2 regions of the Bradyrhizobium sp. CCBAU 051011 genome follow, and region 1 is predicted to be linked to the other one. Evidence: riboswitches for the same ligand, from Rfam matches in the RefSeq annotation. Region 1 holds a riboswitch; the other holds the start of a gene.
The links. A riboswitch is a leader RNA that binds a small molecule or an ion and turns the genes downstream of it on or off. The one in region 1 is predicted to bind cobalamin.

Region 1 (6,081 bases):
TCAGGTTCGATCTCGGTAGAATGGGCTCTCTGTGGTGGCACGGCGATCGCCATCGAAGCGCGGTCTAATCGCGTAGCGAATATCCGCGGCAACGCGGCAACCTTCGGTCTGACGCATCGGATCGCCATCGTCGAGGGAATAGCGCCTGATATCCTCTCACGCCTTGAGACACCGCAAGCCGTCTTCATCGGCGGAGGGCTCGACGCTAGGATGTTCGATGCGGTGTGGTCGCGCATTGAGCCGAGAGTAAGGGTGGTTGCGCATGCCGTCACGCTGGAGACCGAGGCGCTACTCTCGGACCTTCATCAACGCCACGGTGGCGAGTTGATGCGAATTGAGATTGCGCATGCGGGTCACCTCGGCCGCTATCGCTCCTGGGAGGCGATGCGGCCGGTCGTGCAATGGAGTGCAGTCAAGTGAAGGTCGCAGGTCTGGGGTTCAAGCGGGAGGTCACACTGGCTGCGCTGCGCGAAGCTCTCGCCGCCGCGGGCGGTCCTGAAGGTCTCGCGGCAGTTGCAACTGTCAGCGACAAGGCCGAAACCGCCGCGCTCAAATTGCTGGCGCGCGAACTCACCGTGCCGATCCGGCCTGTTTCGGCCGATGTCCTAGCCGGCATTGCCACGCCCACACAGTCAGAATCCATCAAGGCGAAGTTCGGTACGGGCTCCGTCGCCGAAGCCGCAGCGCTTGCGGTCGCCGGCCGTGGTGCGCGCCTCGTTTCGACGCGGGCTGTCTCGCAGGATCGGACGGCGACCGCAGCGATCGCGGTAGGAGACGCCGAATGACGGTGCACTTCATCGGTGCCGGACCGGGAGCAGCTGATCTGCTCACCTTGCGCGGTCGCGATCTGATTGCCGCCTGTGCGGTCTGCCTCTATGCCGGCTCTCTCGTACCCGAGGGCGTTCTTGCCCATTGCCCAAAGGATGCACGGATCGTGAACACCGCGCCGCTGTCGCTCGACGACATCATGTCGGAGATCGTCACCGCGCATCGTGAGGGCAAGGACGTCGCGCGGCTACATTCCGGGGATCTCTCGATCTGGTCGGCGATGGGCGAGCAATTGCGCCGCCTGCGCGCGCTTCAAATCTCCTATTCAATCACGCCGGGCGTGCCGGCCTTTTCCGCCGCCGCGGCCGCGATCGAGGCCGAGCTCACGCTACCGGATCTTGTGCAATCGGTCGTGCTGACGCGGATGCCGGGCAGGGCGAGCGCGATGCCGCAAGGCGAGAAACTCGCCACCTTTGCCGCGACCGGTGCGGTGCTCGCCATCCATCTCTCGATCCATCTGCTTTCCACGGTGATTGATGAGCTGACGCCGCACTACGGAGGAGACTGCCCGGTTGCAATAGTCTGGCGCGCAAGCTGGCCGGATCAGCGCATCGTCCGCGCCACGCTCGGTACCTTGGACTCTGCTGTAAGCACCGAGCTCGAGCGCACAGCCGTTATTCTGGTTGGCCGCACACTGGGTTCGGAAGATTTCGGAGAGAGCCGCCTGTATGCCGTCGACTATGACCGCCGCTATCGGCCGCTCGGGCCGACGCCTCGCTTTCCGGAAGGCTCGTGATGACGGCGAGCCTCGTCATCTCCGCGCCTGCATCCGGGGTCGGCAAGACGACGCTGACGCTGGCGCGCGCCTATCGCGATCGCGGGCTGAAGGTCCAGTGCTTCAAGAGCGAGCCCGATTATATCGATGCGCGGCAATTGCCGATCCGGAATCAACGACCCTATTTATATGGGGAAGCGACACATTCCCGGCGCTCGCGGCAAAACTGATCGAGCACGGTGGCTGCCGACACGCCGGCGCTATTTGCGAGTCTCTTGGCCACGCCGAGGAGCGGATTGTCCGCACCACGATTGCGAAGCTCGCAGAGCAGCTAGCGCAAACCGGCGCCGCAACGACGGCGCCGATCATTCTTTTCGGCACGCTGGCGGGAGAGACCCGATGATGACGCTGTCGCCCGATCTCGCGAGCCCCTTGACGTCTCCTCGTCGGAAGGAGCACACAGAGCAGGCATGGTGCTCGAAGCGGCGCAAAGCGCCAGAGCATAATTGGGAACGGGGAAGGGCGGACCTGAATGCGGCGCCCAAAGCCCGGCCGCCCCCGCGACTGTAAGCGGTGAGGGGCTCCGATCCGCCACTGGCCGTCAGGCCTGGGAAGGCCGGGGACCGGTTTCGAACCGCGAGCCAGGAGACCGGCCCTGCAGTTTTTAACGCTAACGCCGTCGGGTGTGACGGCAGAAGGGACTTAAGTCATGCATATCGAACCAGGTATCGTTACGGGCGCCAAGCTCGTGCTGAGTTGCGCAACCGGTGCCGTTGCCGCCGGCTGCGCCTTCAAGCCCGTGGTCGAAACCGTGCGCGCGCAGGGAATTGTTTCGCTGGCGGTGCGCACCGTCGCAACAACGGTCCTGGTCTTCTCGTTCTTCGAACTCCTGCCGCATTTCAGGGTCGGGGTCTCGGAGGTGCATTTCATTCTCGGCTCGACGCTGTTTCTCCTGTTCGGCGCAGCGCCAGCCGCGTTCGGGTTGGCGCTTGGTCTTCTGCTGCAGGGGCTGTTCTTCGTGCCGACCGACCTGCCGCAATATGGTATGAACGTGACGACGCTGCTGGTGCCCTTATTTGCGATCCAGGCGCTGGCCGGGCGGATCATTCCTCGCAACACCGCCTATGTTGACCTGCAATATCGGCAGGCACTTGCGCTTTCAACCGCCTATCAATCCGGCATCGTAGGGTGGGTCGCCTTCTGGGCGCTGTATGGTGCGGGCTTTGCGGCCGAGAACCTCGCCTCCATCGCGTCTTTCGCCGCTTCTTACGCGCTCGTCGTGGTCATTGAACCGCTGGCCGATCTGACCGTGTTGGCACTGGCGAAATCGCTGCGAGGTGTGACTGCCGATGGTCTTGTTACCTATCGGCTTCACAACGGCGCCTGAAGATGACGTGCGGGCGGTCGCAAGCCGCGGCCGCCCCCGTTTCATAACGTAATGCTGACACTCTCCCTGATAGGCATTGGCTGCGGCGATCCCGAGCAGCTCACGCTTGGGGCGATCCGCGCGATCAATGCAGCTGACTTGGTGCTGATTCCGCGCAAGGGCCCGGTGAAGTCCGATCTCGCCGACCTGCGCCGGCTGATTTGCGCGCAAGCCCTGACGAACAGCCGCACGCGCGTTGCTGAGTTCGACGTGCCCGTTCGCGATACTGCGCAGGAGAGCTACCGCAAGGGAGTGGAGGAATGGCACGACGCCGTCGCCGTGACCTGGTCCCGGGCAATTGCGGCGCATCTCGGTGATGACGGGCGCGTTGCCCTGCTGATCTGGGGCGATCCTTCGCTATACGACTCGAGCCTGCGGATCGCACAAAGGCTTGATCCGTTGCCGATAATCGAGGTCGTCCCGGGCATCACGTCGATCCAGGCGCTTTGCGCCGCACATTCACTGCCGCTGAACGACATTGGGGAGCCTTTTCTCGTCACCACCGGACGGCGGCTGCGCGAATGCGGTTGGCCATCCGGCGCCGACACGGTGGTCGTCATGCTCGATGGCGGCGCCGCGTTCCAGTGGCTCGATCCGAACGGACTACATATCTGGTGGGGCGCCTATCTCGGGATGCCCCCGCAAATCACCATGTCAGGTGCGCTCGCAGAAGTGGGGCCAATCATCGTCGCCGCCCGACAGGAAGCACGCGCCAAGCATGGCTGGATCATGGATAGCTACATCATCAAGCGCGTGTCGTAGCACTCGTGCGAAGGCTGCTGGCATTGCGGCGTCCCGCGGCAAGCGCCTTCGCACGGCTTCCAAATGCGCCCGATCGCTGAGATCGGCCGGAGCGCCCGAAGGGGAGATCGTTCCTTCGATAGTATTGACGACTACCGCATGCCGGACCAACCAAAGAAAGGCTTCCCATTTCCATCCCTATATCTCCGACGCTTATCAATGCGAGAAACATCTTTAACATTCGCCCGCGGAGGCTTTACCGCGAAGACTGATATCACGGCCGGAGAAGAATGCGTACTCAACACCTCACGGGCCGCCGACCTGCAACGAAGGCGCGTTGCCTCGCGTAAGGCGAGTTTCTCATGACCGTGCTCGTCCCTTCTCGTTAAAGCGACGGGGATGGCGCTTGCGCCGAAGGTAGCAACTCGTTGCGAGCGTGGCGGTCGTCTAACCAACCTGCGCAAGCCAATTTCCGAAAGAATTGCCGGGGCGTCGCCATAGCGGCGACCGAGAAAAAGAGGCCGCTTGTAATGAACAAGCGGCCCAAGTCTAGGGAGGAAACGCCCAAGGAGGGCTGCGATAGCGCATCGCGCTACCGTGGTGCGTATATGCGTTGGCGGAGCACAAAACGCAAGAGTTGACTTCCGGATCGGCATCAAAGCGCACCGCTCACGCCTCGGGGTGAAGCCGTTTGCAGTCACCTGCTATTAACTCAAAGCATCCGGCACTCGCGGAACAGCTCCGAAGCCTGCGTTATGGCGCGTGGCGAAACTGAGTCGCGCCGGCGGCTCAGAGTTCAACTACCAAAGGAGACGACAATTCCTGGACAAAAAGCGAGCGAAGAGCAGATCGTAAGCCGAAGGTTCGTACAAATTCGTGCGAGGCCCCTCAGGTGAGACTTGAATCGCACGTAGCGTCAGGTTGTACGCTTTCGAAGCAGTGTTTCCGACTCAGCGAATGCGGCCGCCGAGAGGGATCGGGCTTCTTTACTGTGGCGAGCGCGCGCTTAGAGATCTTACACTTGATCTCGGACCCCTGAAGTCAGAGGGTGATGCTATTCCCAAGACCATTCGCCAACTGCCACGGAGCTCCGGAAAGCTGGAAAATACCGCCAGAGCCCGGCAACGCCCATAACCCTGGCACCGCCGTACTGCGGGGCTTCTTTATCGCTGTTATGCGCACTTCAAGCAGTTCTGGCCCTAACTGGTTCAGGGCGAGTTCGACGTGCGCATCGAAACGGTTGCGAGATCGAGGGATGTTACGACCGTGGTGTCGTATTCGGCGTGTCCGGTTGCAGACGCGTATGCTCGAAAAGCGACGCGGAGGTGCAAATATTCGCTCGCCGCGAAGCGAAGCACATAGTTTTCACTCTTCAAGCAAGGCCCGCACGACGTGCTTGGTGGCATGTGCATTGCTGGGAAGGACCCACACGATCATGCCACTCTCCCAGTCGTAGGCGCAGGAGTTATATGAAACCTACTCAATTGATCCAAATCAGCACCGGAGACGCCGTACTGAGCCGTCGGGCTTCGCAACGCACGAAGGCGCATTGGCCGCGATATCCGCCTGTCCTCGACAAACTGTACTCATCCCGCGCGCCTCGCCGGCGCATCGCTAGGTGCGATCTGACCTGCGTCGAGTGACGGAGACGAATGCAGTTCGCTGATCGAAATGCGCTTCTCAGCAAGGAGCCAAAGAAGAAATTGATGTGACGACGGCCGCAGATGTCATCGCGGCTTCTCTACACACGAAAATTAGTGGGAGTCCGCAAGCATGAACGCGCCGAGCTATCGGACGCAGATATTTTCTCATCTGACCGATAGTATTGATCGCGGGCAGAGAACGCGCCCGCTTGGGCTTCTCAGCAATTTGGTCACCGATCAGCTCCCGCACTGCATTGCCGAGATCAAACGCAGTAAACGGCCAGATGAAGGGGTCAGGGATCTTGGACGCAGCATTAACGGGATGATTGCATCGGCCGACTATGAGGTGCAGCTGCTGAATCTGCCGCAGCCCGAGCTCGCGATCGCCAAGACAGACATCCACTATCTCGTCAACTGTGCTTATCAGATGTCAGCGTTTGCTGGTCTTCATCCCGTAGAAGCGGAGTTGACCATAGGAGAGGAGTTGAGCCGTCTTGCCCGATTAAGTTGTGATCGGAAGCCTAGCATTGAGGTCCTCTCGTATGAAGATATGATCCTTGCAAACCCGGTGCAGAGCGATCCACGCGTATATTGCCTCGGCGCGGCCGGGGTCGAAGAGCGAGATTTTTGCTTGGGTCACCAACTCATCGAGAGCGATCTACAGCTAGCAATCGATGCTCTACTTGAATTACGTGACACGGCTGACGCTGACGCTCGCCAATGTCTTG
Region 2 (6,081 bases), 3.3 Mb from region 1:
CGGGCGCGCGCCGGCATATTCATCGGCCAGATTGCGTGTCAGCGGATCGAAATCGCCGAGGCCGAGATCGCTCGCCAGTGCGCGATGCAGCGAGGCATCCTGCATTTTCAGATCCGAGCGCGGCAGCCGGGCAATCGATACCAGGAGGTCGTCACGTTGCGGCCCGGAAGGCGCGCGACCGAACACATGCAGGCCGTCGCGGATCTGCATCTCCTTGAGGTCGCACAAATGCGCATCGAGCGCACGCAGCGCCTCCGCCGTCGGGGTGTCCCGGGTGACATTTACGTCGGCATCCAACCGTTGGGCCCGTGCCAGCGACAGGATGTCCTCCGCAATTGAATTGGCACGCTTGGGATCGAGATCGGCGGCAAGCGCGAATTCATCGACCAGCGTCTCCAGCCGCGCCAGATCATCGTGCAACTCGGCACGCGTCATGGGCGGCGTCAGGTGATCGACGATCACGGCGCCGGCACGGCGCTTGGCCTGGATACCTTCTCCGGGGTCGTTGACGATGAACGGATAGAGATGCGGCAACCGACCCAGCACGGCTTCCGGCAGGCAATCCTGCGACAGACCAGTGCTCTTGCCCGGAAGCCATTCGAGATTGCCATGCTTGCCGAGATGAACGACCGCGTGCGCGTCGAATACCCGCCTGATCCACAAATAGAATACGAGATAGTGATGCGGCGGCGTCAGATCCGGATCGTGATAGCTGCTTTTCGAATCGATATTGTAACCGCGCGCCGGCTGAACGCCGACTATCACGTTGCCAAAGCGATGCAGGCCAAGGCGAAACGCACCATCGACGACATGCGGATCCTGTTCGGCGCTACCCCATCGCCCTTCAACTGCGCGCCTTACAGTGTCCGGCAACGCCGCCAAAGCCGCGTAATAGTCCGCCAGCAACCATGTCACGCCGTTTGCGCGCGTGGCGCGCTGCTCGAGCGCATTGGTAGGCCCCTGCTGCAGCAGTTGCATCATAGCATCCGCGTCGACAGGCGCTTCCGCGGTATTGTACCCTGCCCTTCCCAAGGCATCGAGAACGTCGATCAGGCTTTGCGGCGTATCCAGGCCGACGCCGTTGGCCAGCCGGCCATCGCGGTTCGGATAGTTGGCAAGGATCAGCGCTACCCGGCGTTCGGCCGGCGCTTTACGGCGCAGCCGCACCCAGGCCAGCGCCAGATCGGCCGTTGCATCGACCCGGTCCTGAAGCGGGCGAAACGCTGTTGGCGTAAACTCGCCTACGCTCTCAACGCATTCCTTGAAAGCGATGACGTTCGCGAAGATGCGGCCATCGACTTCGGGCAACACGACATTCATGGCGAGATCCCGTGGCGGCAGGCCCCGCGTCGAAGCTTCCCACCCGGCCCGGGATATACCGGCCTGCGCCACCTGCAGGATCGGGCAACCTGATGCAGCCAGCACGCCGGTATCGTCGTTCGCGGTCGCCGTCGCAAACGCCGTCGCATTGATGATGATGTCAGGCGGATAGGCGGCCAGCGCCGTCTGCAAGAACGCTCCTGACCGTCCGTCTTTCAGGCTGGTCACGAACAGGCAGACCGAATTGAGCCCGCGCGCATTGAGCGACTGGCGCAACATGTCGATGCCGGCGGTATCGCCACCCGCCACTAGCGCGCGATAGAACACGACGATTGCATTGGGGCGATCGGAACTTGGCGGTTCAAAGCACCAGAACCCCGCTGGAGGCATCGGCCGCGCCTGCGGCGGCGCTTCACCTCTGCCGATCAGGTGCGCAGCAAAGCGAAGCGCGAGTTGGGCATTTTCGACGCCGCCTTCGGTGCAATAACGCCATAGCGCGTACGTGCTATCGCGATCAAGTGTCCCGCGTGCGGCCAGCGACGCATTCCAATCCATCTCGCCGGGAATACAGGCGAACAGCGAACCTCGACGCAATGCGTCGCTCCGCACGCTTTCAACGCCGTGCGGCCAGTAGCTTTCGCCCCCCAGCATGCGCAGCACAACGATTCTTGCCTCGCTCAGCGTACGCTCGACAAAGGCATCCACCGACGCAGGATGACCCAACGCCAACAGATTGGTCAGCCGCACCGTGGGAAAGCCGTCCGGCATCCCTGCATAGGCGATGCCAAATGCGGCGAGATCGCTGTCCGCCGCAGACAGCACAACGATGTCGGCACTATCCTGTCCGAGATCGCGCGCGACATCGCCATCGTCGATGCCGCCTGAGGTGTCGAGCTTGAGGTGCATCTGACTCTCGCGGATTACTCCACCAACGCCCGCCGCACGGCGGTCCCGTCAAATCCCTTTAGCCCGATCACGACGAGACGCTCGGCCTGCTTCGCATCCGGCCGGCCGAACACCAGATCGACGCGGCTCCCGACAGCCTGCACCACCACGGGCGCGACCTTGTCCGAAACCCGCGCATGGCCCTTGACGCGCAACACACCTTCGAGACCGAGCGCGTCGCTGATCCGAGCACGCATCTCGTCGACGCTGAGGGCGATCGACGGCTTGACGACGATGCTGTCGAAATCGTCGTGATAATGTTCCTCTTCCTCGCCGTGATGGCCAGCGCGGGCAGCCACGTCTTCCTCGGCCTCGGCGTTCATTCCGATCAACACCGCGGGCGCCAATGTGCCCATCGACCGCACAACATTGACTCCTGGGCGGAGCGTAGCCTTCAACCGTGCTTCAATGTCGGTAAGCGCCATGGGCGATACCAGGTCGCTCTTCGAGAGCACGACCAGGTCGGCACAGGCCAATTGATCTTCAAACACCTCTTCGATCGGGTCGTCATGGTCGATGGATTCGTCTGCGGCACGCTGGTCTGCGACTGCGTCCTCATCGAGCGTAACCCGACCTTCCGACAGCGCAAGCGCATCGACGACTGTAACGACACCGTCAACCGTGGCGCGCGTTTTCACCGCCGGCCATGCGAATGCCTTGAGCAAGGGTTGCGGCAGCGCCAACCCTGAAGTCTCGATGACAATGGCATCGAGCGGCTTGTCGCGCCCCAACAGCAGTTCCATGGTCGGAATGAAGTCATCCGCCACAGTGCAGCAGATGCAGCCATTGGTAAGTTCGATGACGTCTCCCGGCGCGCAGGCGTTCGCTGCGCATTCTTCCACGAGGCCGCCGTCGAAGCCAGCGTCGCCGAATTCATTGACGACGACGGCGATGCGGCGTCCGTCGGCCTGGGTCAGCAGCGAGCGCAGCAAGGTGGTCTTGCCCGCGCCAAGAAACCCAGTCAGCACGGTAACCGGAACACGCGACATATTTCATTCTCCTTGAGCCACTAGCGCTTGAGCCAGAGCGGAAGTCCGGCTGCCATGAACACAACTTGCGGAACGGCGGCGGCGACTACCTGGTTCAGTCGCCCCTGCGCATCACGAAACGTCCGGCCGAGCGGCGTTTCCGGCACCAGCCCAAGGCCGACCTCGTTCGAGACAAAGACGACAGGATGCTTTGCGACACCGAGAAATCGCGTCAAACGCTGAGCTTCGACGTCTGGATTGCGTCCAGCGAACATCAGATTTGACAGCCACAAGGTGAGACAATCCACCAGCACGACGCGATTGCGGCTGGCTTCGCGCGTCAACGCGTCGACCAGCGCTAGCGGCTCTTCAATGGTGATCCAGCCCTCGCCACGGCGGGCGCGGTGCAACGCAATCCGGCTCTTCATCTCCTCGTCGCCGGCGGTAGCCGTCGCGACATAGACCTTCGCCAGCGCGCTGGCGCCTACAAGCGATTCTGCAAACGCAGATTTGCCGGAACGGGCGCCACCCAGCACCAAGGTAGTGGCCAGATCCGTCATTTCGGTGCGCGTCCGTCGTCCGGTGACCAACGGATGGGAGGTACCCGTGCCACCATGCCCTTTCGCAGCACCTCGGCACGTTCCCGCCAGGGGACCAGACCGAAATCGGATTTTTGGTAGGATTGCACGAATGATACCAGCGCCGCAGCGCCGCTTTCGGTCTGCAGATCGCCAAACATGAATGTATATCCGTCGGGACTCGTGACCGCGACCGTCGCTGGGCGCTTGCAAACGCTAAGGCATTGCACCGGGCGGACGGCAATGTTGGCGTCCTTCCCGATCGCAGCCTGCACAGCCGCGTACATCTCCGGGCCGACCACAGCAGCGCCGTCCGCCGCCTTGCAGGTGATGCAAACACTCACGACGACGGGCCTGTCAGGCAGGTTGGCCTGCGGCTGTTCGATCAAGGCTTGACGGGCGGGCTTAGTAGCGCTGTCGCGATCCATCAGTTGCTCGTATCATGGCCTTGCGGCCGCGAGCTTTGTTGGGTCGCGCTCGACGGCAAACGGCGCCATCGGGCTCGCTCCCGTCCGGTGCACCCCGCCCAGACGCCTCCAAAGCACAGTTCGTGATGGCAGGTCTCCTGGCTCGCGAGTCACTGCCCGTAGCCGCCTTCCCGGGATTTCCCAGTGGCACCGGCGCGGGCTCGTCGCTTACAGTTGCGGGGGCAGCGCCGGCGTTGACGTTTGTCGCACCGGCTTCCCTTTTCACCTTCCTAGGGAAGGACCATCGCCGATGACGCTAACCGCCGAAGATGCCCCGGTCAACGGCGGTTGACCCATCAGCGGAGTTGCGTCAGTTACCGCATGACAAGAAAGAACCTGATACCCAACGCAGCCGCCGAACCTTTCTAAAGTATAATCAAATACTTGCGGATGTGATTCACGCGCGGATCGACCGCAAGGCGAAACCGCTGCGATCGTTTGGGCCAAACCTAAGTTGATCAACAGATGGCGAGAGATCGATTCGAGGAAATTGGATCTGTGACCTTAGTGCAGGCAGATTCGTCCGTCGCAGGCAGCGTCGCGCAGGTGATTTTTGCGCTCGGTAATCGGCGCGCAGAATGATTGCTGCCCCTCCCCCGCGCGGTCTCATGATAGCTGCTCCCCGATCTGGCAGCGGCAAAACTACTTTGACGATCGGACTTCTCCGTGCTTACCGAAGAAGTGGAATTCGCGTGGCCGGCGCAAAATGTGGACCGGACTATATCGATGCGGCGTTTCATGGTGCCGCTTCCGGCCGGCCTGGCGTCAATCTCGATAGCTGGGCAATGAAACCTGGCCTGATCGCACAGCTTGCAGCCGAAGCTGCGAAGGACAGCGATCTGCTGATCTGCGAAGCGTCCATGGGTTTGTTCGACGGCGTTCCTGTTCAACCCGGTCGCAGCGGTTCATCTGCGGACGTGGCATCTGCGCTCGGCCTTCCCATTGTGCTGGTGCTCGATGTCAGCGCGCAATCGCAATCCGCGGGCGCAATCGTAAAGGGGTTTATGACCTTCGATGAACGGGTGAAAATTGCTGGCATCGTTCTGAACCGCGTCGCCAGCGAAAGGCATCTTCGCCTGGTAAGTGATGGAATTACCAAACTTGCAATCCCCATCCTGGGCAGCTTGCCAAAATCCGACGGCATCGCTCTGCCGGAGCGCCATTTGGGATTGGTACAGGCCGGTGAAACCCCGGAACTGGAAAACAAACTGGACGCAATGGCCGAGTTCGTGGCCCAACACGTGCAGATGAACGAGCTCTTCGGATGCGCGGAAGCGTTTCTTCCCTCGCAGACGGGCCCGCACGCGCCAGCACTGCAGCCACCGGGACAGCGCATCGCGATCGCTCACGACGAGGCGTTTTCATTTACATATCGCCATATCCTGGATGGCTGGCGCAACAGCGGCGCGGAAATACAAACATTCTCTCCGCTTGCTGATGAGCCTCCGCCAGCCGACTGCGATATTTGCTGGCTGCCAGGGGGATATCCGGAGCTTCATGCCGCGCAAATTGCCTCAGCGAGCAATTTTCTCGAGGGGCTGCGACATTTCGCGGCTATCAAGCCCGTTCACGGCGAATGCGGCGGCTACATGATCCTGGGTGAGACCCTGACCGACGCGGCGGGAAAGACCTATCCGATGGCTGGACTTCTCGGCGTTCAAACAAGCCTTTCCAAACCGAAAATGCGTCTCGGCTACAGGGAAGCGCGCCTTGCAGCCTCTGGGTGCCTCGGTCCCCTGGGAAAGACGCTGAAGGGACACGAATTCCATTATGCTGACGTCACTGCTCATGGCTCGGACGAGC

Region 2: it holds a riboswitch for cobalamin, as region 1 does, so the genes downstream of both, ACH79_RS24500 (DUF1636 domain-containing protein) here and ACH79_RS40100 (energy-coupling factor ABC transporter permease) in region 1, are expected to answer to the same signal.

The regions. Positions count from the first base shown of each region.
Region 1 covers NZ_CP022222.1:8,517,863-8,523,943, reverse strand. The annotation lists gene ACH79_RS40115 (bifunctional cobalt-precorrin-7 (C(5))-methyltransferase/cobalt-precorrin-6B (C(15))-methyltransferase) at 1-420, shown strand, start outside; gene ACH79_RS40110 (cobalamin biosynthesis protein) at 417-785, shown strand; gene cobM (precorrin-4 C(11)-methyltransferase) at 782-1,564, shown strand; gene ACH79_RS43485 (hypothetical protein) at 1,564-1,773, shown strand; cobalamin riboswitch at 1,998-2,216, shown strand; gene ACH79_RS40100 (energy-coupling factor ABC transporter permease) at 2,253-2,930, shown strand; gene cobF (precorrin-6A synthase (deacetylating)) at 2,982-3,731, shown strand; gene ACH79_RS40090 (hypothetical protein) at 5,484-6,081, shown strand, end outside.
Region 2 covers NZ_CP022222.1:5,253,412-5,259,492, reverse strand. The annotation lists gene cobN (cobaltochelatase subunit CobN) at 1-2,226, opposite strand, end outside; gene cobW (cobalamin biosynthesis protein CobW) at 2,241-3,254, opposite strand; gene cobU (bifunctional adenosylcobinamide kinase/adenosylcobinamide-phosphate guanylyltransferase) at 3,275-3,793, opposite strand; gene ACH79_RS24500 (DUF1636 domain-containing protein) at 3,790-4,239, opposite strand; cobalamin riboswitch at 4,349-4,539, opposite strand; gene ACH79_RS24495 (cobyrinate a,c-diamide synthase) at 4,857-6,081, shown strand, end outside.